Regions from separate parts of the Streptomyces sp. NPDC059142 genome, predicted to be linked through region 4. Evidence: riboswitches for the same ligand, from Rfam matches in the RefSeq annotation. Region 4 holds a riboswitch; each other region holds the start of a gene.

Region 1 (6,922 bases), on a different contig from region 4:
CCGGGTCCTCGTCGCCCCGGAACTCCTCCAGCGTGTCGTCGAGCTTCTCCTCGTCGAGCCCCGGCGCGTCGAAGGGGTTACGGCGCCTGCGGTGCGGCAGCGCCAGCAGCGCCGCCTGCCGCACGTCGTCGGCGGTGACGTCCGTACGGCCCGCCCACGCCGCCAGCGCCGTCGCCGTCCGCGCCATCACGATGTCCGCGCGCATTCCGTCCACCTCGAACGCGGCGCAGGTCGCGGCTATCTGGCGCAGCGCCGTGTCCCCGAGGCACACGGTCGGCAGCAGCGCGCGCGCCGCGGCGATCCGCTCGCGCAGCGCGGTCTCCTCGCCGGCCCAGCGCGCCGCGAACCCGGCCGGGTCGTCGTCGTACGCGAGCCGCCGCCGCACCACCTCCACCCGCTGATCGGGCTCGCGCGACGCCGCGACCTCGACGGTCAGCCCGAAGCGGTCCAGCAACTGAGGCCGCAGCTCGCCCTCCTCCGGGTTCATCGTCCCGACGAGCAGGAAGCGCGCGGCGTGCCGTACGGAGACGCCCTCGCGCTCGACGTACGAGGCGCCCATGGCCGCCGCGTCCAGCAGCAGGTCCACGAGGTGGTCGTGGAGCAGGTTGACCTCGTCCACGTACAGCACCCCGCGGTGCGCGTCCGCGAGCAGCCCCGGCTCGAACGCCTTCACGCCCTCCGACAGGGCCCGCTCGATGTCCAGCGCCCCCACGAGCCGGTCCTCCGACGCGCCCACCGGCAGCTCGACCATCCGCGCGGCGCGCGCCGCGCCGGACGTGTCCCCGTGCGGCCCGTCCGGGCACCGCGGATCCGGCGCCGCCGGGTCGCAGCTGAACCGGCACCCCGTCACCACCGGCACCTCGGGCAGCAGGGCGGCCAGCGCCCGTACCGCCGTCGACTTCGCCGTGCCCTTCTCACCCCGTACGAGAACGCCGCCGACCGCCGGACTGACCGCGTTCAGCAGCAGGCCGAGCCGCAGATCGTCCATCCCCACCACGGCGGTGAACGGAAAGGGGGTGCTCATAGGCTGATCGCTCCTTCGAATGACTCATCGGTGACCGGACGGCGTCCCACGGTGTTCGGTCCCACGGTGTTCGGACCCACCGTGTTCGGACCCACCGTGCTCACGGGGCTCCCGGAGGGATGAACGGCAGTCCGGCCGGGGCGCCCTCCTCGATCAGGCGCAGCAGCGCGGCCGTGTCCGCGTGCTCCTCGACGAGGTCGGCGAGGAGTTCGAGCTGTTCCTCGCGCAGCGCGCCGAAGCCGGTGTCCGGCGCGGGGACGAACCGCCGGCCCGCCGTCCGCGCCACCTCCGCCAGGAACCGCCGCCGGAAGGCGTCGCTCTCCAGCGCCCCGTGCCAGTGCGTGCCCTGGACGGCGCCGACCCGGCAGCCGTCCAGCGCCCGCCCCGCCGGGTCCGTGACAAAGGCGTCCCCGCCGCGCACGTCCGCGACGCCGTGGTGGATCTCGTACCCCTCGACCGGCTCGCCGAGGGCCACTCCCGAAGGCCGCGCGAGGGTCTTCTCCCGCGCGAACCTGACCCGTACGGGCAGCAGTCCGAGCCCGGCCACCTCACCCGCCCGGGACTCCACCTCGTCGTGGATCCGCTCGCCGAGGATCTGGTAGCCGCCGCAGATCCCCAGCACGGGGCGGCCCTCGGCGGCCCGCAGGGCCAGCGCGTCGGCCAGGCCCCGCTCCCGCAGCCACGCCAGCGCCCGCACCGTGCCGCGCGTGCCCGGCACGATCACCAGGTCCGCGTCGACCAGCTCCTCGGGCCGGTCCACGAACCGCACCAGGACCCCGGGTTCGGCCGCCAGCGCGTCCACATCGGTGAAGTTCGACATCAGCGGTACGGCGCAGACCGCGACCCGCAGCACGTCCGCGCCGTACGGGGGAGCCACCACCGACTCGCGGGCGCCACCGCGCAGCGAGATCCGCAGCCCGTCCTCCTCGTCGATGCCCAGACCGTGCCGGAAGGGCAGCACCCCGAGCGTCGCCCGCCCGGTCAGCCCGCGCAGCATGTCGAGCCCCGGCTCCAGCAGCGAGACATCGCCCCGGAACTTGTTGACGAGATACCCGGCCACCAGCGCCTGGTCCTCCGGGCCGAGCAGCGCGGTCGTCCCGAAGAAGGAGGCGAAGACCCCGCCCCGGTCGATGTCCCCGACCACGACCACCGGCAGCCGCGCGGCCCGTGCGATCCCCATGTTCACGATGTCGGTACGGCGCAGATTGATCTCGGCGGGGCTGCCGGCGCCCTCGCAGATCACGGCGTCGTACGTGGACCGCAGCTCCGCCAGGCAGGCCAGTACGGGTTCGAGCAGCGCCTCCCGGCCGCCGCCGTGCAGCGTCCTCCCGGGGGCCGGCCCGCCGGGCGCTCCGAAGAATCCGCGGGCGCTCAGCTCGCCGACCGGCTTGCCCATCAGCACCACCTGGCTGCTGCGGTCGCTGCCCGGCTTCAGCAGGACGGGGTTCATCAGCGCGGTCGGCTCCACGCGCGCGGCCTGCGCCTGCATGGCCTGGGCGCGCCCGATCTCCGCGCCCTCGCGGGTCACGAACGAGTTCAGCGACATGTTCTGGCCCTTGAACGGCGCGACCTTCACCCCCCGGCGCGCCAGCCAGCGGCAGATCCCCGCCGTGACGACGCTCTTGCCCGCGTCGGAGGTCGTGCCCGCGATCAGCAGCCCTCCGCCGAGCCCCGTGCCCCCGCTGTTCCGGCTCATCCGCGCCTCCTGGTGGTGAGGGCCGCGCGCACCGCGCCGTACCCGAGACGGCCCGTGACACAGACCGCGAGAGCGAGCACGTTGACCCGGCGGGCCAGCCGCACGGCGCGCTCGATGTCCTGGACCCCGACCGGGCGTCCCGCGGCGTTCAGGACGGGGCGGTGCTCCACGCGCCCGCCGTACGCGAGCGTCCCGCCGAGCCGTACCCCCAGCGCCCCGGCGAACGACGCCTCCACCGGGCCCGCGTTGGGGCTCGGATGGCGGTGCGCGTCCTGCCGTACGGCCCGCAGCGCGCCGCGTCTGTCGGGCCCGGCGGCGACGGCCAGCGCGGCGGTGAGCCGGGCCCCCGGCCATCCCGCGACGTCGTCGAGCCGGGCCGAGGCCCAGCCGAACCGGCGGTGCCGCTCGCTCTTGTGACCCACCATCGCGTCCAGCGTGTTCACGGCCCGGAACCCGGCGAGCCCCGGCACCCCGGCGACCGCGCCCCACACCAGGGCGCCCACGACGGCGTCGGAGGTGTTCTCGGCGACGGACTCCACGACGGCGCGGGCGATCTGCGCCTCGTCCAGGGCGTACGGGTCGCGCCCGCACAGATGCGGCAGGCGCCGCCGGGCGGCTTCGAGGTCCCCGGCGGCCAGCGCGGCGCCCACGGTCCGCGCCTCACGGCCCAGCGAGGCGCCCCCGACGACGGCCCAGGTGGCGGTGGCGGTCAGCGCCACGGAGGCGGCGGGGCTGCGGCGTACCGCGGTGGCGGCCAGTGCCGCGGCCCCGGCGGCGCCTCCGGCGCAGAGCACGGTGTGCAGCGCGCCCCAGCCGCGGTGGTCGCGCCACAGCGCGCGCTCGACGGCCCCGGCGGCCCGTCCGAAGGCGGCCACCGGATGGCCCCGGCGCGGATCGCCGAAGAGCCGGTCGCCCAGCAGGCCGAGGGCGGCGCCGTACGCGAAGACCCGCTCGGCGGCAGGGGCGGCTGAGCCGCCCCGCGCGGCACAACCGCAGCCAGGCATGGCGAAGTGTCCTCACTCAGGGTCCGCGCCCCGGTTCGACGTTCGGAGTACGACGGCGAGAGTTCCTGGCTCCTGGAGGCATGCTCACAGTGACAGTGGCGGGACCGCGCCGGATTCGCACCGGCTTCCTCTGCTGCCGTCGTCAATGGCCCCGGAAGTCCACCACGCTCCGCAACACCCGTCAACTCATCCTTGACCTGCGACGGGACAGTGTGCGGAGCCCCACATCGGGCCGGTCGGCCGATGCGGGGCTCCTGGGGCGTGGTGCTCGTGGGCTCAGGCCACGATGAGGCTGATCCCGTACGCGACGGCCCCGGCGCAGAGCGCGAAGCACAGGTAGGCGCCGGCACGGGCCGCGAGCGGCGCGGGGCCGGTGGCGGGGGTGGAGGCGGCGGCCGAGGTGGAGGCCGGTCCCGGCGCGGCCGTGGAGCCGCGCTTGGCGAGGCCCACGATGCCCAGGGTGAACAGGCCCACGAGGGCGACGGTCGCCACGAGGCTGACGCCGAAGACGGAGGCGAGTGCTGCCCAGTCGATGTCCATGGGGTCGTTTCCTTACACCGTGGCGGGGCGGGCCGGTTCGGCCTGGTCCGGGGCGGTGGCCGCGGGGGCCGGGATGGTGGCCGAGAGGTCCTGGCCGGGGGCGCCCGCCGGGGGAGGCGGGGTGACGGCCGCCATGGCGGTGGTGACCACCCCGGCCGGCTCGGCGGCGGAGCCGGTGGTGGCGGGCTCGTCGGTGACGTTGGTGTGGTCGACCGGGCGGCGGCGCGAGGCGAGCCAGATCCCGGCGGAGCCGGCGACCAGCAGGATCGCGACGACGGTGATGCCCCAGGTGCCCTGGCCGGTCAGGAACTCGGCGCCGGCGGCGACCAGTCCCGCGGCCGGCAGCGTCAGCCCCCAGGCGACGAACATCCGGGTCGCGGTGGACCAGCGCACCACTCCGCCCTTGCGGCCGAGTCCCGCGCCCATCACGGCGCCGGAGCAGGACTGCGTGGTGGAGAGCGAGAAGCCCAGGTGCGAGGAGGCCAGGATGACCGTCGCGGCGCTGGTCTGGGCGGCGAAGCCCTGCTGCGGCTGGAGGTCGGTGAGGCCGGTGCCCATGGTGCGGATGATGCGCCAGCCGCCGAGGTACGTGCCGAGGGCGATCGCGACGCCCGCGGAGACGATCACCCACAGGGGCGGGTTGGAGCCGGGGGCCAGGACGCCGCCGGTGACCAGGGCGAGCGTGATGACGCCCATCGTCTTCTGCGCGTCGTTGGTGCCGTGGGCGAGGGAGACGAGCCCGGCGGAGGCGATCTGCCCGGCCCGGTACCCCTTGGCGGTGGCCTTGTCGTCCGTACCGCGACCGATCCGGTACGTCAGCTTCGTCGCCAGCAGGGCGGCGAGTCCGGCGACCACGGGAGCGGCGAGCGCGGGGATCAGGACCTTGGTGACCACGACCCCGCCGTTGACGCCGGAGGCGCCGACGGACATCAGGGTGGCGCCGATCAGGCCGCCGAAGAGCGCGTGGGAGGAGCTGGACGGGAGTCCGAGCAGCCAGGTGAAGAGGTTCCACAGGATGGCGCCGACGAGCGCCGCGAAGATCACTTCTGTTCTGATGCCCTGTTCGTTGATGAGCCCGCCGGAGATCGTCTTGGCGACCTCCACGGACAGGAACGCGCCGACGAGATTCAGGACCGCGGACATGCCCACCGCGACCTTGGGCTTCAGAGCGCCGGTCGAGATGGTCGTCGCCATCGCGTTGGCGGTGTCGTGGAAACCGTTCGTGAAATCGAACACGAGAGCTGTCACGATCACGATCGCGAGCAGCAGCGTGATGTGTTCCATTGACCCAGGACCCAGGCAATCGTTCGACGTCGGTGGCCTCGGTGAACGTAAGGAGTCAGGGTGAACGGAAGATGAACTGGGTGGGTCTACGGAGTGACCCACTCCGTGGAGATCCCGGCGGCGCCTGGCAGGATCGGCGTATGACGGATGAGCGGACCGGCGAACACGGCGAACTGACCGGCGTACCAAGCGAATCGGCGACCGGAGCGGGCGAACCGGCGACCGGACGGGACGATCTGGAACGGGCCTGGGCGGAGCTGGTCGCCACCGCCCGCAGAACGGCCTCGGAGGGGCTGGTCGTCGGCACCTCGGGCAATGTCTCGGTCCGGGTCGGCGACCTGGTCCTCGTCACCCCGAGCGGAGTGCCGTACGACCGGCTCGCACCCGGCGACGCGATCGCGGTCGACCTCGCGGGACGGCAGGTCCTCGGCACCCTCGCCCCCACCAGCGAACTCCCGCTCCACCTGGCCGTATACCGCGACACGTCCGCGACGGCCGTGGTCCACACCCACGCCGTGCACGCCACCGCGGTCTCCACCCTCGTCCCCGAACTCCCCTTGATCCACTACATGGCGGCGGCCCTCGGCGGCCCGGTCCGCGTCGCCCCGTACGCGCTGTACGGCTCGGCGGAGCTGGCCCGCGGGATGTGCGAGGCCCTGGTGGACCGCACGGCCTGCCTGCTGCGCAACCACGGCACGGTGGCGTACGGCGACACCCTCGCCCAGGCGTACGACCGCACCGCTCAGCTCGAATGGATGTGCCACCTGTGGCTCACGGCGAGCGCGGTCCCGGGACACCGGCCCTCGCTGCTCACGGAGGAGCAGGTCCGGGAGGTGGGGGAGAAGCTGCGCGGCTACGGCCAGCGGGGCTGACCCGCCGGACGGCGCCGGGGCCCCCGACGGCATCGGATCCGGCGGCGGGGACGAGGCCGCGGCGCGGCGGGGCCCGTCCCGCGCCCCCGACGGCCCCCGCCCGCTGGCCGGGTCCGGCGCGGGTGGTGACACTGGGAGCGTGCGCCCGGCTACAGCGACGGCAGCGGCCGTCACCACAGTGCTCGGGGTCGGCGCGGCTGCGGTCGCCGCCGGCCGGTACGCCAGCGATGCCGCGCTCAAGGCACCGCCGGGGCGGCCCCTGCCCAGCGACCCCAGGATCACCGTGCACGCCACGGCCGCCGGCCAGGTCACCCTGACCCGCTCGCTCGCCTCCCTGCGCCCCGGAACGTACGGGATCGAGGGGACGGGCGTGCACGCCGTCGTGGGACCGGTCCTGGACGGTGTCCCGCACCCGGCCGACACCGTGGTGCGCCGCCTCGAACGGGTCACCCGCGGCGCCCTCGTGCCGGGGCGGCGCGTCCGGCTCACCCCGCAGGTGCAC
Region 2 (6,922 bases), on a different contig from region 4:
CCGCCCGGGTGACATCGGCCGTGGCCATGACATGCTCCTTTGTGACGAATGGCGAACGTCGCCCGGTGCGCACCACTCTCCTCGGCCGTGCCCGGCGGCGGATCGGGCGAAAGACAGATCACGCGCGGCCGGCTCAGACTTTCGGCCGGTCGGCCGGAGGGGCGGGGAGAGCGATGGCGGAGACGGCGTACGGAGCGGCCGGGCGCACCGGAGGCAGAGAGCGCGCGCTGTTCCTGCCGGCCACGGCCTGGCTGCTGCTGGTCGTGTGCCTGGCCGGCCTGGTCGTGCTGGACGCGGCGGCCGGCTTCTACTGGGTCGTGGAGCACGGCCCCGCCAAGCTGATCGGCGCCCTGCTGGCGGTCGTGCTCGCCGTGGTGTCGCCCCGGCTCGGCAGCCGGGCGCTGCCCCTGGCCGGCGCCGCCGCCGCGTTCGTGTCGCTGTGCGTCTCCGGCTACCTGCACGTGGAGATGAGGGCCGGCTCCCAGGCGATCGGATTCGCCGAACCGGCGGCGCTGGGCGCGCTCCTGCTGCTCGTCGCCCGGCGCGCGAGGCCCTCCTGGGCGGCGCCGGCCGTCCCCCTGCTGTACGCGGCGATCGTGCTGCGGCCGGTGGCGGTCACCGCGCGGCAGTCCACCGTCATCCTGGCGCTGCTCTTCGCCCTGGGAGCGGTCACGCTGCTGGGCATCGGGCTCGGGATGCGTCTGCTCCTGGCGGACCGGCGGCGGCAGGCGGCGGCGCTCAGGCTGGAGCAGCGCACCGAGTTCGCCAGGGATCTGCACGACTTCGTCGCCCACCATGTGACCGGCATCGTCGTCCAGGCACAGGGGGCCCAGGCGATGGCGGACCGGCGGCCCGAACTGGTGCCGCCCGCGCTCCAGCGGATCGAGCAGGCGGGTTCGGAGGCGCTGACCTCCATGCGGCACATGGTGGGGATGCTGCGCGACGCCGACGGGGAAGTGGCCCTGACCCCGCTCGCGGGCATCGGTGAAGTGCGGTCGCTGGTCGAGGAGTTCTCGGCCGTCGGCGGCGCCCGGGGCCGGCTCGACCTGGAGGGGAGCTTCGACGACCTGCCGGTGGAGGTGACCACGACCGTGCACCGGGTGGTGATGGAGGCCCTCACCAACGTACGGAAACACGCCCACGGCTGCACCGAGGTGCGGGTGCGCGTGGACCGTACGGGCGACCGGGTCACCGTACGGGTCGGCGACGACGGGCAGCCGCGCCCCCTCCCGCACGGCGGCTTCGGGCTGAAGGGCCTGTCCGAGCGGGTGGGCCTGATCGGCGGAAGCCTCCGGGCGGGCCCGGTGACGGGCGGCGGCTGGGCGGTCGAGGCGGCGCTCCCGGTGGTCACGGCCGGGGCGGTGGCCTCATGACGATCCGGGTGCTGATCGCCGACGACCAGGCGATGGTCCGGGCCGGGTTCGCGATGATCCTCGCCGCGGAGGACGACATCGACGTCGTCGGGGAGGCCGTGGACGGGGTGCACGCGCTGGAACTCGCCGGGCGCCACCGCCCCGACGTGGTGCTGATGGACATCCGCATGCCCCGTATGGACGGGCTGGAGGCGCTGCGCAGGCTGACCCGCCCCGGCACCGTGGACCCGCCGAAGGTCGTCGTGGTCACGACGTTCGACGACGACGAGTACGTCCGGCGCGCCCTGACCGAAGGCGCCTCCGGCTTCCTGATCAAGGACTCCGGGCCCGCCCTGCTGGTCGAGGCCATCAGGGCGGCGGCCTCCGGCGAGGCGCTGGTGAGCCCGGCTGTCACCGTACGGCTGCTGCGCCACCTCACCGGCGCGGGGCCCGCGCCCCGGGAGCCGGACAGCGCGCTCTCGGAACGGGAGAAGGGGCTGGTGCGGCTGGTGGCCAGGGGGCTGACCAACGCGGAGATCGCCGCCGAACTCTCCATCTCCCTGGGCACGGTGAAGACCCATCTGGGCAATGTGCAGAGCAAACTGCCCGCCCGCAACCGGGTGGAGATCGCCGCCTGGGCCTGGGAGTCCGGTCTGGTCGACGGGCGGCGGTGAGCGGCCGACGGAGAACGGGGCCGGGGCGCCTGACACGGCGCCCCGGCCCCGCGCGTCTCCCCGTCAGGACGTGGGCAGTTCACCCCGGACGGTACGGGCGGCGGTGACCAGGTTCTCCAGGGAGGCACGGGTCTCGGGCCAGCCGCGGGTCTTCAGGCCGCAGTCCGGGTTGACCCACAGCCGCTCGGCCGGGATGGCCTTGAGGCCGGTCCGCAGCAGGTCGGCGGCCTCCCGCGCGCTCGGTACGCGCGGGGAGTGGATGTCGTACACGCCGGGACCGGCCTCGCGCGGGTAGCCGTGGGCGGCGAGTTCGCGGGCGACCTGCATGTGGGAGCGGGCGGCCTCCAGGCTGATGACATCGGCGTCGAGGTCGTCGATGGCCTGGACGATGTCGCCGAACTCGGCGTAGCACATGTGCGTGTGGATCTGGGTGTCCGGGCGTACGCCGCCGGTGGTGAGGCGGAAGGACTCGGTCGCCCACTCCAGGTACGCGGCGCGGTCGGCGGCGCGCAGGGGCAGGGTCTCGCGCAGGGCGGGTTCGTCGACCTGCACGACCGAGGTCCCGGCGGCCTCCAGGTCGTTCACCTCGTCGCGCAGGGCGAGGGCGACCTGGCGGGCGGTGTCGCCGAGCGGCTGGTCGTCGCGGACGAAGGACCAGGCGAGCATGGTGACGGGGCCGGTGAGCATGCCCTTGACCGGGCGTGCGGTGAGGGACTGGGCGTACGTCGTCCAGCGCACCGTCATGGGCGCGGGGCGGGAGATGTCCCCGGCCAGCACCGGCGGGCGGACGTAACGGGTGCCGTAGGACTGCACCCAGCCGTGCTGCGTGGCGAGGTAGCCGGTGAGCTGCTCGGCGAAGTACTGCACCATGTCGTTGCGCTCGGGCTCGCCGTGGACCAGCACGTCGATCCCGGTCTTCTCCTGGAAGGCGACGACCTCCTGGATCTCGGCCCTGATGCGCTCCTCGTACCCGGCGGTGCCGATCCGGCCGGCCCGCAGGTCGGCGCGGGCCGTACGCAGTTCGCCGGTCTGCGGGAACGAGCCGATGGTGGTCGTCGGCAGCAGCGGCAGTCCCAGGTGGGCACGCTGGGCCGCGGCCCGCTCGGGGTACGGCTGGGAGCGGCGGCCGTCGGCGTCGGTGACGGCGGCGGTCCTGGCCCGTACGGCCGGGTCGTGGGTGAGGGCGGAGTCCGTACGGGAGGCGAGGTCGGCCCGGTTGGCCGCCAGTTCGGCGGTGATGGCGCCGGTGCCGTGGGCCAGCCCCTTCGCGAGGGTGACGATCTCGGCGGTCTTCTGCCGGGCGAAGGCGAGCCAGCGCAGCACCTGCGGGTCGATGTCCGCCTCGGCCGCGGTGTCGAGCGGGACGTGCAGGAGGGAGCAGGACGCGGCCACATCGACCCGGGCGGCGAGACCGAGGAGGGTGGCGAGGGTCGCGAGGGACTTCTCGTAGTCGTTGATCCAGATGTTGCGGCCGTTGACGACGCCCGCGACGAGCCGCTTGCCGGGGAGCCCGCCGGCGGCGGCGAGATCGTCCAGGTTGGCCGCGGCGGCGTCGGTGAAGTCCAGCGCCAGCCCCTCGACGGGCGCCTTCGCGAGGACGGGCAGCGCGTCGCCGAGCCGGTCGAAGTACGAGGCCACCAGCGCCTTCGGCCGGTCGATGAGGCCGCCGAGGACGCGGTAGGCGCGGGCTGCGGCGTCCAGCTCGGCGCGCGTACGGTCCTGGACCAGCGCGGGCTCGTCGAGCTGCACCCACCCGGCGCCGGCCGCGCGCAGATCGGCGAGGACCTCCGCGTACACCGGCAGCAGCCGGTCCAGCAGCGTCAGCGGCTCGAAGTCGGCGGGCGCACCGGGGGCGGGCTTGGAGAGCAGGAGATAGGTGACGGGGCCGACCAGGACCGGGCGGGCGGTGTGCCCGAGCGCCAGCGCCTCCGTCAGCTCGGCGACCTGCCGGGTGGAGTCGGCGGTGAAGACGGTGTCGGGGCCGAGTTCGGGGACGAGGTAGTGGTAGTTGGTGTCGAACCACTTGGTCATCTCCAGCGGCGCCACGTCCTCGGTGCCGCGCGCCATCGCGAAGTAGCCGCCGAGCGCGTCGGCCGCGACGGCCGCACGGTGCCGCTCGGGTACGGCGCCGACCATGACGCTGGTGTCCAGGACGTGGTCGTAGTAGGAGAAGTCGCCGGTGGGCACCTCGTCGACACCGGCGTCCACCATCTGCCGCCAGTTGTCCCGGCGCAGACCGGCCGCCGTCTGCCGGAGGGCGTCGGCGGTGACACGGCCCTTCCAGTACCCCTCGACGGCCTTCTTCAGTTCCCGGTTCGGGCCCTGGCGGGGGTAGCCGTACACGGTGGCCCGTGCTGCCGCGGCTGCGGACTCTGTCGTCACGGAAATCTCCTTCGCGAGATGACTCCTGAACATCCCGGGGACGGGACGCGGGCGCGAAAGGGTGACGGACCCGACGGTCGACGCGGCGCCTCGGGCGCGCTCGTCCGTCCGGTATGCACGCCGACCCGCCCACGAGGTCACCGGGATATCCGCACGCGATCGGTCGCGTACGGGCAACGGGCAGGTCTTCGGACTCGCGGGCACGTCTGCCGAGGCAGACTCCTACTGGCCGTCGCTTCCCGGATCCGTCCGGATCCAGTGCGTATGACGGCGGTCGTTCCCGCTCACCGCTGCGGGGCAGTCCCGGATTCCCACCGGGTTCCCTCTTACGACGCGTCTGCCTGGCGGGCAGGGCGAACCAGCTGCACCCGCCAGGCTAGAGCGTGGACAACCCTCTGGCCGAATGTGTTCACATTCCGGAACGTGACATGGATCACGGAGATCACGGGGTCGTGTCGCGGGGTGGGGCGTCTCGCAGCATCCTGGAACCGACCGTGATGCCGGAGGAACGGACACGGGAGGGAGCGTGCGCGGGTGTGACGACCGGTGGCGGGCCGGGGCGGGAGACCGCCCGGCTTCTCGACAGTCCGGTTCTCGGGCTGCTGCCGTGGATCATCTTCGCGGTGGTGGTGGGGCCCGGCCGCTTCGAGCTGGGGGTCGGGCTCTCGCTCGCCTGCGCGGTGGCCGTGGTGCTCGCCGGGCGGATCTGGCGTCCGCACGGCTCGTGGAAGCTCCTGGAAGTCTGTGACGTGGCCTTCTTCGGGGTGCTCGCCGTCGTCGGGGCGCTCGCCACCCCTGGGGCGCTGCGCTGGCTGGAGACCTACGCGGGGGAGATCGCCAATCTCGCGCTGGTGGTCATCGCCTTCGGCTCCATGGCCCTGCGCTCGCCCTTCACCCTTCCGTACGCGCGGGAGCAGGTGCCCCGCGCGCACTGGGGCTCGCCGGTCTTCCTGCGGACCAACTACCTGATCACCGGCGTGTGGGGTGCGGCGTTCCTCGTGGCGGCGGTCGCGGGCGGCTACGCCGATCTGGTGCAGCACGACCCGGACAACATCTGGACCGGGTGGATCGTCCAGATCGCGGCGATCGTCGTGGCCCTGCGCTTCACCCGCTGGTACCCCGCCCGGGTGCGAGCCCGCGCCGCCGCGGGGGACGCCGCGGATCCGCCCCCGGACAAGGAGCTGTGAGCGCCGCGCCCCCTCGCCGACCTGCGGCGCCGGCCTGCGGCGACGGCGTGCGGCGACGGCCTGCGGCGACGGCGTGCGGCGACGGCCTGCGGCGCCGGCCTGCGGCGCCGGCCTCACCCGGTGGGCGCCTCCGCGAAGATCCAGCGGTTGGCCGCCAGCGCGTCGGTCGGCTCGGGGAGCGGGCCGCGCCCGTGGAGGCGGGTGAAGTCGAACGGCGAGCGCTCCGAGACCGTCCACCCCCGCCGGGCGAGGTCGGCGGCGGACGCGGGGCGCGGATCCGGGTCGAAGAGGGCCGGCAGATCGATGTCGATCCGCGCCTTCGTCGTCGTGTAGACCGGACTGGCGCGTACGTCCGCGCCCTCCAGGTTCTTGATCTCGTACGCCAGTGTGCTCCCGGGCGCGCTCAGCCGGTCCACCGTCGCGAGGATGTTCCGCTCGGCCGCCGCCGGGAGGTAGAGCAGCAGCCCCTCGACGAGCCAGGCGGTCGGCGCGCCCGGGTCGAAACCAGCGCCGACCAGCGCGTCGCCCCAGTCGAAGCGGAGATCGGCCGCGAGCGGTCTGCGCTCGGCCGCGGGGACGGCCCCCGACCCGTCGAGCACGGCCTGTTTGAAGGCGAGCATCCCGGCGGTGTCGAGCTCGTGGACCACACAGCCGGGCGGCCAGCCGAGCCGGAACGCCCGTGAGTCCAGCCCCGCGCCCAGCAGCACCACCTGGCGCACGCCCGTCTGCGCCGTACGGAGCAGATGGTCGTCCAGGACCCGGGTGCGCAGGGCGAAGTACCGGCCGAGGCGGCCCCAGAGCGGGTCCGCGTCCCCGCTCGGGACCTGCTCGGGGCGGACCGGCCAGCCGGCCGAGGCGGGCGCCGCCCGGACGAAGCGCTCCGCGAACTCGTCCCGCGCCAGGGCGTCCGGGCGGTGGGTCTCGATGGCGCGGGCGGCGGCCACCATGAGCGCGGTCCTGCCCACGCCGCCCGCCACCCCCGGATCCAGCTCCGGCGCCGTATCGGTGGTGGTCACCCGAACAGGCCCGCGGTGAGGTGGTCCCCGGCGATGCCGGCCTTCTCCGGGCGGTAGAAGTCCCTGATGGCCTCCGCCCAGATGTCCACCGCGACACGGTCGTCGTCCGTGGGGTTCAGGGCGTCGAACAGTGCGTCGATGTTCGGCTGCTGGAAGCCGACGCCCCGCATCAGGCCGCCGAAGACGGGACGGGTGACCAGACCGTCCTCCTCCAGGGAGCCGAGACCGGCGAACGCCTCGGCGAACGCGTCGACCGTCGGCGCGAACCGCTCCGGCGCCAGGACGCAGGCGGTGAACTCCTCCTGGCTGAC
Region 3 (6,922 bases), on a different contig from region 4:
CGTGCAGCAGACCGCGCGAGCGGAACCAGTAGACGTACGCGAACGCCCCGTAGAAGAACAGGCCCTCGATGCACGCCGCGAAGCAGATCAGATTGAGCAGGAACCGGCGCCGGTCCGCCTGTGACTCCAGGCGCTCGATCTTCTCCACCGAGTCCATCCAGCGGAAGCAGAACTGCGCCTTCTCGCGGATCGACGGGATCTCCTCGACCGCGTCGAAGGCCGCCGCGCGGTCCTCCGGGTCGGGGAGATAGGTGTCCAGCAGCGTCAGATAGAACTGGACGTGTACGGCCTCCTCGAAGAGCTGGCGCGAGAGGTAGAGCCGCGCCTCCGGGGAGTTGATGTGCTTGTAGAGCGTCAGCACCAGATTGTTGGAGACGATCGAGTCGCCCGTCGCGAAGAACGCGACCAGCCGGCCGATCATGTGCTGCTCGCCGGGGGACAGCTTGGCGAGGTCGGCGACGTCGGAGTGGAGGTCGACCTCCTCCACCGTCCAGGTGTTCTTGATCGCGTCGCGGTAGCGCTCGTAGAAGTCCGGGTAGCGCATGGGGCGCAGCGTCAGCTCGAAGCCCGGGTCCAGGAGGTTCTTCTCGGTGGTCATTACTGGCATGCCTCGCAGGACTCGGGGTTCTCCAGGGAGCAGGCGATCGCCTCGTCGGCCGGCGTCGTCTGTACGGGGATGGGGGTGGCGGCGGGAGCGGACGCGGGGCTCGGCGCCGAGGGCCCGCCGGCCGCGCGCGCGATCCGGGTCGCCGGGCGCGAGCGCAGGTAGTACGTGGTCTTCAGCCCCTTCTTCCAGGCGTACGCGTACATCGAGCTGAGCTTCCCGATGGTCGGCGTCTCCAGGAAGAGGTTCAGCGACTGGCTCTGGTCCAGGAACGGCGTACGCGCCGCCGCCATGTCGATCAGTCCGCGCTGCGGGATCTCCCACGCCGTACGGAACAGCTCGCGCACCTCGGCCGGGATCCAGGTGAAGCCCGCCACCGAGCCGCTGGACTCGCGCAGCGCCTCGCGCGTCTGCGCGTCCCAGACGCCGAGCCGCTTCAACTCCTCCACCAGGTAGGAGTTGACCTGGAGGAACTCCCCGGAGAGCGTCTCGCGCTTGAAGAGGTTCGAGACCTGCGGCTCGATGCACTCGTACACGCCCGCGATCGACGCGATGGTCGCCGTCGGGGCGATGGCCAGGAGAAGGGAGTTGCGCATACCGGTCCTGGCGACCCGGGCGCGCAGCGCAGCCCAGCGCTCGGGCCAGTGCAGCTCCACGTCGTAGTGGTCGGGGTGGAGCACCCCGCGCGCGGCGCGCGTCTTCGACCAGGCGGGCAGCGGGCCGCTGCGCTCGGCGAGGTCGCAGGACGCCTCGTAGGCGGCGAGCATGATCCGCTCGGCGATCCGGGTGGAGAGCGCGGCGGCCTCGGGGGAGTCGAAGGGCAGCCGCTTCTTGAAGAAGACGTCCTGGAGCCCCATTGCGCCCAGGCCCACCGGGCGCCACTTGGCGTTGGAGCGGCCCGCCTGCTCGGTCGGGTAGAAGTTGATGTCGACGACCCGGTCGAGGAAGGTGACGGCGGTACGGACGGTCTCGTCCAGCCGCTCCCAGTCGATCTCGCCGGTGGCCGCGTCCACGAACGAGCCCAGGTTGACCGAGCCGAGGTTGCAGACGGCCGTCTCGCCGTCGTCCGTGACCTCCAGGATCTCCGTGCAGAGGTTGGAGGAGTGGACGGTGTGGCCGGGCTCGGCCGTCTGGTTCGCCGTACGGTTCGACGCGTCCTTGAAGGTCATCCAGCCGTTGCCGGTCTGCGCGAGGGTGCGCATCATCCGGCCGTACAGCTCACGCGCCTTGATCGTCCTGCGGGCGAGACCGTCGGCCTCCGCCTTGCGGTACGCGGCGTCGAACGCGTCGCCCCACAGGTCGACCAGGTCCGGTACGTCCACGGGCGAGAACAGCGACCATTCGCCGTCCGCCTCGACCCGGCGCATGAACTCGTCGGGGATCCAGTGCGCCAGATTGAGATTGTGGGTACGGCGCGCCTCCTCGCCCGTGTTGTCACGCAGTTCGAGGAACTCCTCCAGATCCGCGTGCCAGGTCTCCAGGTAGACACAGGCGGCGCCCTTGCGCCGGCCGCCCTGGTTGACGGCGGCGACGGAGGAGTCGAGGGTCCGCAGGAACGGGACGATGCCGTTGGAGTGGCCGTTCGTCCCCCGGATCAGTGAACCGCGCGAGCGGATACGGGAGTACGACAGGCCGATGCCGCCCGCGTGCTTCGAGAGCCGCGCGACCTGGTGGTAGCGGTCGTAGATCGAGTCCAGCTCGTCCAGCGGCGAGTCCAGCAGGTAGCAGGACGACATCTGCGGGTGACGGGTGCCGGAGTTGAAGAGGGTGGGGGAGGAGGGGAGGTAGTCCAGCCGGCTCATCAGCCGGTAGAGCGCGGCGACCTCGTCGAGCGCGTGCGCGCTCTCGTCCTCGGCGAGCCCGGCGGCGACGCGCAGCATGAAGTGCTGGGGCGTCTCGATCACCTGGCGGGTGAGCGGGTGCCGGAGCAGATAGCGGCTGTAGAGCGTCCGCAGCCCGAAGTAGCCGAAGCGGTCGTCCGCCGCCGGATCGATCAGCGCGTCGAGGCGCTCGGCGTGGCGGGTGACGAAGGCGGCCGTACGGTCCGCGATCAGGCCCTCGCGGTGGCCGACGGCGACGGACGCGGAGAACGACACGGCGCCCTGGGAGGCCGCCTCGTCGGCGATCGTACGGGTGAGCAGCCGGGCGGCGAGACGGGAGTAGGCCGGATCGTCGGAGATCTGTCCGGCCGCCGCCTCCGTGGCCAGCTCGCGCAGCTCGGCCTCGTCCGAGCGGGCGTTGCGGCCGCGCAGCGCGGCGGCGGCGATCCTGCCCGGGTCGGCGTCGGGCAGATCGGCGGTCAGCTCGGTCAGGGTCCGCAGCAGCGCGGTGCCGGGGGCGTCGGACTGCCCGGCTGCGGTCGCCGCTCCGTTCCCGGCCCCCGCCTCCGCAACCGCCGCCGAGACAACTGAAACCGGATCCGCTGGCGCGATGGTCACGTGGTGCTCTCCCTCGCTCGGCTCTGGGCCACGAGGAGGCACGGGTCCGCGCACGCGGACGCACCCCTGCCCTTGAGGGGAGGCACACCGCGCCGCGTCCACCGGCCCAACCGCGAGGCCCGGACGTCTGGGCGCCCGGATCGGTCGAGCCGGACGCACTGCCGGCAGGTGTTCGGACTGGCGGGCACGACAAAGCGCGCCACAGTACACCGTTGCGGGACAGTTCCGGATTCACACCGGATTCCCCTGCGTCGACAGCGAGGTCGAGCATACATCTGGGGGGCGCGCGCTGCGTCACCCCCCAGATGTTGTGTCGTGGGTCGCTTCGCCCCGTGATTGTCGGACCCCTCCGCTATCGTCATGAGGACAAGGCGGAGGTATCCCCATGACGGTCATCGACTACGAATCCCAGATCCATCCCGAAGAGTTCGACGAGGCCACCGCGATAACGGCCCGCACCATCACGAGTATCCGGCTGGACTCATCGACGGGAAGATCAGGAGCAGGGTCGTGCCGGACGGGGACCACGGACGCATCGTGCAGTGGCTGACACGTATCCGTATGCGGTCCCGCCCGGAGCTGTGGCTCCGAACCGGTCGGGATCACGCTGGAGACCGGGCAGCTCAAGGACTGGGTGCGCTGAGCTGACGACGAACGGGCCGCCGGACCCGTGGGAGAGGTCCGGCGGCCCGAGGTCCGCGCAGTGCGGCCAGGCTGCCCGGTGCGGGCAGCCTGCCCGGTGAGGGCTCAGCAGCAGCGGAACCCCTCGCGCGGATCGGCCTCGCGGGCGTCCGTGCGGCTGCGTTCGAACGCGCGGCGGGTCATGATCTCCCCCGCCGGGCCGCCCGCGCCCGCGTGGGCCCGCGCGTGGGCCACGTAGCGCTCGTACGCCGACTCGCCGGTGAACTCCCGCACGTACCAGCGGATCCGCCGCGCCACGTGCCGCAGCCGCTCCGCCGTGTCGCGCGGGCGACTTCCGGCCCCGCTTCCGGTCGGGGTTCGGGGGCCGTTCCGTAGCCCGGTCACGCCGGGCCCGTTCCCGCCGGGACGGTCTCCCGCTCCCTGGTGGCCTCGGCGGCGGCCAGCTCGGCCTTCTCCTCCTTGGTCGGGATCATGCCGGCGGGGGCGACGATCCTGGACTCGGTGTACGGGACCTCCGTCAGCCGGGCGCTCTCCGGGTCGCGGATCGCCTTGAAGCAGACCCGTCCCGCGTCCGCGATGACCACCAGGATGAGGACCGCGAAGATGGCCGAGAGGACCCCGTCCACCGTGGAGTTGGTGACGACGGTGTGCATGTCGTCCATGGTCTTGGCGGGGGCCAGCACCTCGCCCCGGTCGATGGCCGACTGGTACACGTCGCGCTGGGTGAAGAAGCCCACCCTCGGGTCGCCGGAGAAGATCTTCTGCCAGCTCGCGGTGAGGGTGACGGCGGCGTCCCAGGCGAGCGGCACGGCCGTCACCCAGGCCCACTTCAGACGGCCGGACTTGACCAGCAGCGTGGTGCAGACGGCGAGCGCCACGGCCGCCAGGAGCTGGTTGGCGATGCCGAAGAGCGGGAAGAGCTGGTTGATGCCGCCCAGCGGGTCGTGGACACCGACCCAGAGGAAGTAGCCCCAGCCGCCGACCACGACCGCGCTGGCGAACCAGACGCCGGGCTTCCAGCTCACCTGGCGCATCGGCTTGTACACGTTGCCGAGCATGTCCTGGAGCATGAAGCGGCCGACACGCGTCCCCGCGTCCACCGTGGTGAGGATGAACAGCGCCTCGAACATGATCGCGAAGTGGTACCAGAACGCCTTCATGGCGGTGCCGCCGACGACCGACGAGAAGATCTCCGCCATGCCGAGGGCGAAGGTCGGCGCCCCGCCGGTCCGCGAGAGCAGACTCGTCTCCTCGACGTCCTTCGCCGCCTGGGCGAGCTGGTCGGGCGAGATGGTGAAGCCCAGGTTCGCGACCGCCTGCGAGGCGGACTCGACCGTACCGCCGATGACCCCGGCGGGGGAGTTGACCGCGAAGTACAGACCCGGGTCGATGATGCAGGCGGCGATCAGCGCCATGATCGCGACGAACGACTCGGTCAGCATCGCGCCGTAACCGATCATCCGGATCTGGGTCTCCTTCTGGACCATCTTCGGCGTCGTGCCCGAGGAGATCAGGGAGTGGAAGCCCGAGAGCGCGCCGCACGCGATGGTGATGAAGACGAACGGGAACATGGACCCGGCGAAGACCGGTCCGTCACCGCGGCTCGCGAACTCGGTGACCGCGTCCATCTTCATCGTCGGCAGCGCGATCGCCACGCCCAGCGCCAGCAGCACGATCGTGCCGACCTTCATGAACGTCGACAGGTAGTCGCGCGGTGCCAGCAGCATCCACACCGGGAGCACGGAGGCGAGGAAGCCGTACGCGATCATCCAGATGACCAGCGTCCCGGCCTCCAGCGTGAAGGTGTCGGCGAGCGAGGACTCCGCGACCCAGCCGCCCGCCACGATGGCGAGCAGCAGCAGCGCCACCCCGATGAGCGAGACCTCGGTGACCCGGCCGGGGCGCAGGATCCGCAGGTACACGCCCATGAAGAGGGCGATCGGGATGGTCATGGCGATGGAGAAGACGCCCCACGGCGAGTGCGCCAGGGCGTTGACGATGACCAGCGCCAGCACGGCCAGCAGAATGATCATGATCATGAAGACGGCGATGAGCGCGGCGGCGCCGCCGAAGGGGCCGATCTCGTCCCGGGCGATCTGGCCGAGGGAACGGCCGTCGCGGCGGGTGGAGAAGAACAGCGTCACCATGTCCTGGACGGCGCCGGCGAAGATCACGCCCGCGACGATCCAGATCGTGCCGGGCAGATACCCCATCTGCGCGGCGAGCACGGGACCGACCAGGGGCCCCGCGCCCGCGATGGCCGCGAAGTGGTGGCCGAACAGCACGCGCCGGTCGGTGGGGTGGAAGTCGACCCCGTTGTCCAGCCGTTCCGCCGGGGTGGCCCGGGTCTTGTCGACCTTGAGGACGCGGTTGGCGATGAAGCGCGAGTAGAAGCGGTAGGCGATCGCGTACGAGCCGAGGGCGGCGGCCAGCATCCACGCCGCCGAGACCTCCTCGCCCCGGGAGAGGGCGAGCACCCCCCAGCCCGCCGCGCCCACCAGCGCGACCAGGGTCCAGACGGCGATGGATCTCGGGCTGAGGCCCCCTGGGGCCTTCGGCCGGGTGTCCGTCGACGGGGTGTCGTTCGGCGCGGGCTCTGGCATGGCGAGTCGTCCCCTCACTGGTCACCTGCGTACCGCCTGATGCGTCATGCGTCACGCGTAATGCGCAGGAAATCTAGGGGACCATCCCGGGACACGCCACCACCAGCCCATATCCCGGTACGTTAACTGCCCGCGGGCGGTGGGTTTATGTATGCCTGAGGGGAATTCCCGTGCCGGACGTCAGGGGCGCGGGCGCTGGAGGCGTGCCACGAACTTGTAGCGGTCGCCGCGGTAGACGGACCGTACCCACTCCACCGGTTCACCGGCCGCGTCCAGCGAGTGGCGCGAGAGCATCAGCATCGGCAGCCCCACGTCCGTACCGAGCAGCCCGGCCTCGCGCGGGTTGGCCAGCGAGGTCTCGATGGTCTCCTCGGCCTCGGCGAGATGCACGTCGTACACCTCCGCCAACGCCGTATAGAGGGACGTGTACTTGACGAGAGAGCGGCGCAGCGCGGGAAAGCGCTTCGCCGAGAGGTGCGTGGTCTCGATGGCCATCGGCTCACCGCTCGCCAGCCGCAGCCGCTCGATCCGCAGCACGCGCCCGCCCGCGGTGATGTCGAGGAGCCCGGCGAGGGTGTCGTCGGCGGTGACGTAGCCGATGTCGAGGAGCTGCGAGGTCGGTTCGAGCCCCTGGG
Region 4 (6,922 bases):
AGCGCACCACCTCCGGCGCCGTCATCGTCCATATCTTCACCCAGCACGGCAGCACCACCCGGGACAAACAGCGCCTGTACCGCACGCTCGCCCAGCGGCTCGCCGCAGCCGGCGTCGACGGCAAGGACCTGTTCGTCAGCTCCTTCGAGAACGGTCCCGAGGACTGGTCCTTCGCCGACGGCCGCGCCCAGTACGTCGAGGGCGACCTCGCCGTCCCCGGACACTGACCCATCCAGGATCACCGCCGCGCTACCGGGGTGGCGCGCGGGCAACGGCGCCCTCCCAGGCCGACAATGCTGCTGTGTACGCGGATCTGCTGCCGGAATCCACCCTGCGTGAAGCCGTCGACCTGGCCGTACGTCTTGTCGAGTTCGCCGGCGCGCTGATCATCTTCGTGGGCGCGGTCTGGGCGTTCGTGCAGTTCCTCCGGTACGGAATCCACCGGTCGCGCAACCGGGGAAAGCCCGAGGCCGCTGCCTTCGGCTTCAACCGGATCCGGCTGGCGCTCGGCCGTTTCCTGGCCCTGGGACTTGAGTTCCAGCTCGCCGGCGACATCCTCCGCACGGCCATCGCGCCCTCGTTCACCGAGATCGGCCAGCTGGCAGCGATCGCGGCCATCAGAACCGTGCTGAACTACATCCTGGGCCGCGAGATCGAACACGAGCGCCGTGAGATCGAGCGGTTCACCTCCAAAAACGACACCACCGTCACAGAGACCGCCCCATGACCGTGCTGCTGGCCCAGGCCGCCGTCGTCGTTACGGCCTTCGGGCTGGTCAGCGCCGTGTGCACCGCTGCCCGGATGCGCCGGACACAGCCCGCCGTAGCGGTGCTCACGGACTTTCTCGTAGCGGCCGGCCTGATCCGCCTCGCCGGTCAGCCGTCCTGGACGGTCCTGGCGACCGCCGCAGCCACCATCGGCGTCCGGCTGATGGTCAACTCCAGCCTCCGCACAGAAGCGAAGCGGTAACCGCTCGGCAGACACGCTTCGCCTCGCGCGGCGGAGACCCCAGGTCGGCCTACTACCCGTTGAGCTCCTGGATCGGGTAGGCGCACGGACCGTTCAGCGCGGGTCACCGGTGCCGGCCACCACGGGGCGGCAGGCGTGCAGCGGGGGTTCCACGTCTCCCCGGGCCGGTGAGCCACTGCGGTGCGCACCTCGGCAGGGCCGCCGTTCGCTCCCGAGCAGCTCAGGGTGCGGGAGGAGCGGGAGCCTCGGAAACTGGGGGCAGAGATTCCTGCCCGGCCGGATGGAGTGCTTGGCCGAGAAGCTGTCCGGTGGATACGGGATGACCTGTGAACCGGACGGGATTCTGTGTTCCGTATCACGTTCCGGAGTGTGAACACGTTCGGCCAAGGGGTCGTCCACGCTCTAGCCTGGCGGGTGCAGCTGGTTCGCCCTGCCCGCCAGGCAGACGCGTCGTAAGAGGGAACCCGGTGGAACTCCGGGACTGCCCCGCAGCGGTGAGTGGGAACGACCGCCGTCATACGCACTGGGTCCGCCGTACCGGGCCTGGGAAGCGACGGCCAGTAGGTGTCTTCCGCGGGAAGGCGTGCTCGCGAGTCCGAAGACCTGCCCGTTGCCCGTGCGCGAACCATGCGTGCACGGATATCCCGGTGGCCTCGTGGGCGGGTCGGCGTACCTATCAGACGGATGATCACGCTGCGCCGTGCGGCGTCGGGTCCGTCCGGTTCGTCACTCCTTCGCGCTCGCGTCCTGTCCCGGGATTCAAGGGAGATATCTCGCGAAGGAGATTTCCGTGACAACGAAGTCCGCAGCCGCGGCAGCACGGGCCACTGCGTACGGTTGCCCTCGCCGGGGACCGAACCGGGAAGTGAACCGGGCCGTCGCGGAACACCGCAAGGGCTTTGTCACCGCCGACGCCGACATCGCGCTCACCAAGCGGTTCGACGCCCATCACCACTTCCTGGTGCCCGAACTGGAGCCCCACACGGTCGTCACCGCTGACTCGACCAAGCAGTTCGCCGAGCTCGGGGAAGCCCTCGCCCTCGGTCCGAGCGCCCGCTCCGTCCTGGCCGGCCCCGTCACGTACCTCGCGTTCTCCGAGCCCGCCCCCGGTGTGCCCGCCGACTTCGAGCCACTGACGCTGCTGGACCGGCTGGCGCCTGTGCACACGGAGGTCCTCACCGATCTGCGCATGGCCCACGCCCATCTGCGAGCCGGCCGGATCGACACCCCCGGATACGAGGAGCGGGTCACCCCCGAACGGGTAGCGCACGACTCCCCGTGCGAAGCCGGTCCGGGCCTGCACGACATCCGCTCCCCGCGCCTCCTGAGCACGGAGGAGGCCGTAGACATTCCGCGGACCGGACTGGAATCAACCCCCGCGGCCGTCTGCGGTGCGTTCCCGACCGCGGCCTGAAGGTGTCCGCCCGGCCCCGGGCGACGGCCTCCACGGAGAACCTGGCCGCCGCCGCCGCCCGCACCGTCCGGAAAGAACTCACCGCGTCCTGACCGCAGTACCGGTCGGCCGGGGGTGGGTGTACCCGCCTCGACGTCCGGCTCCCGGCTTGAGAGAAAGCAGCAGCCCATGGCTCTCGGTATCCCCAGCACCAGGGGAGACAGCGCAGTGTCCATTCGCGACCTCCTTGCACGAGGAGGTCGCTCCTACTCATTCGAATTCATGCCACCGCGCAGCACGGCGGCCGAAGCCGGATTGTGGACCGCGATCCGTAAACTGGAGGCGTTGGCACCCACCTTCGTCTCGGTGACGTACGGCGCCGGTGGTTCGACACGAGGCCGGACCGTGAACGTCACGGGGCGGATCGCCCAGGAGACCACGCTCACACCGGTCGCCCACCTCACCGCGGTGGACCACAGCGTCGCCGAACTGCGGAACATCCTCGGGCATTACGCCGACCAAGGTGTGCGGAACATCCTTGCCCTGCGCGGAGACCCGCCCGGTGATCCGCTCGGTCCCTGGACACGACATCCGCGGGGTATTCAGTACGCGAGTGAACTCGTCGGCCTGATCAAGGAATCCGGAAACTTCTGCGTCGGCGTCGCCGCCTTCCCCGAGATGCATCCCCGCTCCCCCGACCGGGACAGCGACATCAGCCACTTCATCGACAAGTGCCGGGCCGGAGCCGATTACGCGATCACCCAGATGTTCTTCGACGTCGATGACTATCTGCGGTTCCGTGACCGGGTGGCAGCGGCCGGATGCGAGACACCGATCATCCCGGAGATCATGCCGGTCACCACCATCCGCTCACTGCAACGCATTCCCGCCCTCTCCACCGCCGCCATCCCCGCCCGGCTCGCCGAGTCCATGCTCGCGGTCCAGAACGACCCCAGAGCGGTCAGGGCACTCGGAATCGACCACGCCATCGCGATGTGCGGCCGACTGCTCGCCGAAGGGGCTCCCGGACTGCACTTCATGACCATGAACTTCTCGACGGTGACAACGGAGATCTACCAGAACCTTGACCTCCATGGATAAGCACGTGAATACCTCGCCGGTGGGAATCCGCCGTCCCTCGCTGGTCGGCATCGTCAACATCACCACGGATTCGTTCTCGGACGGGAACAGGTTCCTGAGCACGCGGGCGGCGGTGGCTCACGCGCACCGCTTGCGCGAGGAAGGGGCCGACGTCATCGAGCTCGGGCCTGCCGCGAGCCATCCGGGAGCCCAGCAGGTGCCCGCGGACGAGGAGATGAGGCGGCTGGTCGACGTCATCGATCAGCTGGTCACCGAAGACATCCCGGTATCGGTCGACTCGTACCAGTCCGCTACACAGCGGTTCGCCGCTGCGCGGGGCGCCACCTATCTCAACGACATCCAGGGCTTCGCCGATCCCGCTCAGTACGGGGAGCTCGCCGACACCGGGTGCCGACTCGTCGTCATGCACTCCGTACAGCGCCTCGGCCCCGCCACAAGAGTGCGAACCGATCCCGCCGAAGTGTCCAGAGCGATGGAGGAGTTCTTCGACGAGCGTCTGGCCGCCTTGGAGAAGGCCGGCATCGCACACGACAGGCTGGTCATCGACCCCGGTCTGGGACACTTCCTGGGCAGCACGCCTGAACCGTCGCTGAGGACGCTTGCGGGTCTCGAACAGCTCAAGGCCCGCTTCGACGTACCCGTACTCGTCTCCCCTTCCCGCAAGTCGTTCCTGCGGGCGCTGACCGGGAGCGGCCTTCCCGGAATCGGTCCGGCCACACTGGCGGCGGAACTGTACGCCGCGCGTAGCGGCGCGGACTTCATACGCACGCACGATGTCGCGGCGCTCCGCGACGCCCTCACGGTCTTCGGAGCTCTGGAAGCCGTCAAGGAGAGCGGCCGGTGACGCGGCCGGAGGATTCCACGGCAGCAATTCGGCGGACGGTGGCGGCTGTTGATCCCGTTGTCGGCTGTTGATCCCGTGTCCGGCCGTTCCGGTCCTCGGCGGCTGGGACACCGGCATGACTGACCCGCGACGCGGGTACTTCCGCACGGTGGCAGGGTACGAGCCCTGCCACCGTGCGTGAGGTGGAGAAACCACGGCGGGCGGCGACGCCGAGGAGAGCGTCGTCGTGGTCAGCCGCCGGCCTGGTCGTTCCCGACCGGCGTACTTACGTGCCGTACCCGGTGGAGCGCACGGTGGTGTGACGGCGCAGGGCCTCGTACGGTGCGCAGATACCCCATCTCCGGGGTCCCGTGCGTGGCCCCGGAACGGTTCCGGAGCCACGCGCGTTCCGCGTGGTTCAGCGGTGACGGAAGGTGGGTGCCCGCTTGTCGGTGAAGGCTGCCATGCCCTCCTTCTGGTCTGCGGTGGCGAACACCGCGTGGAACAGGCGGCGTTCGAATCGGACGCCTTCGGCGAGCGTGGTCTCGAAGGCCCGCCCGACCGCCTCCTTCGCCATCATCGCGATCGGAAGCGACATATCCGCCACCGTCCCGGCGACCGCCAGCGCCTCCTCGACCAGTTCGTCGGCCGGGACGATCCGCGAGACCAGCCCGGACCGCTCCGCCTCGGCGGCGTCCATGGTGCGCCCGGTCAGGCACAGATCCATCGCCTTGGCCTTGCCCACCGCCCGGGTCAGCCGCTGGGAGCCGCCGATGCCGGGGATCACTCCGAGTTTGATCTCGGGCTGGCCGAAGACGGCGGTGTCGGCGGCGAGCAGGATGTCGCAGAGCATGGCCAACTCGCAGCCGCCGCCGAGTGCGTATCCGGAGACGGCGGCGACGGTCGGGGTCCGTAGCTGTCCGAGCCGGTCCCAGGCCGCGAACCAGTCGGCGAGATACATGTCCATGTACCCCTGTGGCTGCATCTCCTTGATGTCGGCGCCGGCCGCGAACGCCTTCGCCGAGCCGGTGATCACGATGCAACCGCACTCGGGGTCCCGGTCAAGAGCCTCGGTCGCGGCGACGACCTCGTTCATCACCTGGAGGTTGAGCGCGTTGAGCGCCTTCGGCCTGTTGAGGGTGAGCAGGGCGGTGCGGCCCCTGCGCTCGACCAGGATGGTCCGGTACGTGGTGCTCGCGTGCTCGGTGCTCATGTGGTTTCTCCGCTCCGGTCCCTGATGGTGCGTACGATGCCGGAGAAGTCCTCCGTGTCACCGGCCCGTTCGGCGTAGGCGGCGTACAACTCTGCCGCTCGCAGGCCGAGTTCCGCGTGCACACTCCCCTCGCGGACCGCGTTCGCCGCAAGGCCGAGGTCCTTGGCCATCAGGGAGGCGGCGAACCCGGGCCGGTACTCACGGTTGGCGGGGCTCGTCGGCACCGGCCCGGGGACGGGGCAGTTGACGCTGAGCGCCCAGCACTGCCCGGACGCCGTCGAGGCCACCTCGTACAGCGCCTGGTGGGACAGACCGAGGCTTTCGCCGAGGACGAACGCTTCACTGACGGCGATCATGGAGACGCCGAGGATCATGTTGTTGCAGATCTTCGCGGCCTGTCCCGCCCCGGGCCCGCCGCAGTGCACGGCCTTCTTGCCCATGGCCTCCAGCAGGGGTCGCGCCTCGGCGAACTCGGCCTCGCCCCCACCGGCCATGAAGGTCAGGGTGGCGGCCTCGGCCCCGACCACGCCGCCGGAGACGGGCGCGTCCACGGCGCGCAGGCCCGCGGCGAGGGCCCGTTCATGAGCGGTGCGGGCATCGGCGACGTCGATGGTGGAGCAGTCGACGAAGAGGGTGCCGGGTCGCGCGGCGGTGAGGATGCCGTCGTAGAGGCCGAGGACGTGGCGTCCGGCGGGAAGCATGCTGATGACCACGTCGGCGACGGCGACGGCCTCCGCCACGGACGTGACGGGCTCGACACCGGTCCGGGTGGCGGCCTCCACGGCCGCGGGGACCAGGTCGTGGCCGAGCGGCCTTGGTCAGGTTGGCGGCCATGGGGCCGCCCATGTGTCCGAGTCCGATGAACGCGATGGTCCTGCTCACCAGACCACCTCCTCGGTGGTGTCGGATCCGGCGGCGAGGCGGAGTTCGCTCTCGCCGAGGGGGGTGAAGAAGCGGTCGACCTCCGCGTCGCCGACCTCGGCGAGAGTGGCCGGCGTCCAGCGGGGGTTGCGGTCCTTGTCGATGACCTGGGCTCGGATTCCCTCCACCAGGTCGGGGCCGCGCAGACAGGCGCAGGAGACGCGGTACTCCTGGTCGAGGACCCGCTCCAGCGGGCCGAGCCGGCGGGCCCGGCGCAGAGCCCTCAGGGTGACTTTGAGTGCGGTCGGGGACTTGCCGAGCAGGGTCCCGGCGGTCTCCTTGGCTGCCGGATCCTCCTGGGCGAGGAGCCGCTGGACGATGTCCTCGACCGTGTCCGCGGAGAAGCAGCGGTCGATCCAGTCCCTGCGGGCGGCCGATTCCTCTGGCGGCGGGTCCTGGACGTGACGCCCGAGAGCCTCGTGCACCGGCAGTTCGGCAAGGTCGTCGACGAAGGACCGGAGCGAGTCCGAGGGCATGTAGTGGTCGGCGAGCCCGCACAGCA

The links. Region 4 has a riboswitch for cobalamin ahead of ACFXPK_RS04315 (hypothetical protein). Riboswitches for the same ligand answer to the same signal wherever they lie in the genome.
Region 1: linked by a shared signal. The riboswitch ahead of ACFXPK_RS17070 (cobalamin biosynthesis protein) and the one ahead of ACFXPK_RS04315 (hypothetical protein) in region 4 are both predicted to bind cobalamin.
Region 2: linked by a shared signal. The riboswitch ahead of metE (5-methyltetrahydropteroyltriglutamate--homocysteine S-methyltransferase) and the one ahead of ACFXPK_RS04315 (hypothetical protein) in region 4 are both predicted to bind cobalamin.
Region 3: linked by a shared signal. The riboswitch ahead of ACFXPK_RS18730 (ribonucleoside-diphosphate reductase subunit alpha) and the one ahead of ACFXPK_RS04315 (hypothetical protein) in region 4 are both predicted to bind cobalamin.

The regions. Positions count from the first base shown of each region.
Region 1 is NZ_JBHZDA010000041.1:13,861-20,782, forward strand. Features, by position in the region: gene ACFXPK_RS17060 (putative cobaltochelatase) at 1-1,024, opposite strand, end outside; gene ACFXPK_RS17065 (cobyric acid synthase) at 1,125-2,720, opposite strand; gene ACFXPK_RS17070 (cobalamin biosynthesis protein) at 2,717-3,724, opposite strand; cobalamin riboswitch at 3,761-3,880, opposite strand; gene ACFXPK_RS17075 (hypothetical protein) at 4,001-4,264, opposite strand; gene ACFXPK_RS17080 (anion permease) at 4,277-5,548, opposite strand; gene ACFXPK_RS17085 (class II aldolase/adducin family protein) at 5,689-6,420, shown strand; gene ACFXPK_RS17090 (alpha/beta hydrolase) at 6,560-6,922, shown strand, end outside.
Region 2 is NZ_JBHZDA010000077.1:2,125-9,046, forward strand. Features, by position in the region: gene ACFXPK_RS24220 (sensor histidine kinase) at 174-1,373, shown strand; gene ACFXPK_RS24225 (response regulator) at 1,370-2,026, shown strand; gene metE (5-methyltetrahydropteroyltriglutamate--homocysteine S-methyltransferase) at 2,090-4,408, opposite strand; cobalamin riboswitch at 4,570-4,768, opposite strand; gene ACFXPK_RS24235 (hypothetical protein) at 4,945-5,595, shown strand; gene ACFXPK_RS24240 (SAM-dependent methyltransferase) at 5,709-6,611, opposite strand; gene ACFXPK_RS24245 (EF-hand domain-containing protein) at 6,608-6,922, opposite strand, start outside.
Region 3 is NZ_JBHZDA010000048.1:1,967-8,888, reverse strand. Features, by position in the region: gene ACFXPK_RS18735 (ribonucleotide-diphosphate reductase subunit beta) at 1-607, opposite strand, end outside; gene ACFXPK_RS18730 (ribonucleoside-diphosphate reductase subunit alpha) at 598-3,042, opposite strand; cobalamin riboswitch at 3,188-3,330, opposite strand; gene ACFXPK_RS18725 (YbdD/YjiX family protein) at 3,790-3,990, opposite strand; gene ACFXPK_RS18720 (carbon starvation CstA family protein) at 4,065-6,287, opposite strand; gene ACFXPK_RS18715 (GntR family transcriptional regulator) at 6,468-6,922, opposite strand, start outside.
Region 4 is NZ_JBHZDA010000006.1:26,578-33,499, forward strand. Features, by position in the region: gene ACFXPK_RS04300 (tautomerase family protein) at 1-227, shown strand, start outside; gene ACFXPK_RS04305 (DUF1622 domain-containing protein) at 302-727, shown strand; gene ACFXPK_RS04310 (hypothetical protein) at 724-969, shown strand; cobalamin riboswitch at 1,392-1,595, shown strand; partial or broken gene ACFXPK_RS04315 (hypothetical protein) at 1,760-2,224, shown strand; gene metF (methylenetetrahydrofolate reductase [NAD(P)H]) at 2,552-3,463, shown strand; gene folP (dihydropteroate synthase) at 3,456-4,307, shown strand; gene ACFXPK_RS04330 (enoyl-CoA hydratase) at 4,705-5,499, opposite strand; partial or broken gene mmsB (3-hydroxyisobutyrate dehydrogenase) at 5,496-6,381, opposite strand; gene ACFXPK_RS04340 (enoyl-CoA hydratase/isomerase family protein) at 6,378-6,922, opposite strand, start outside.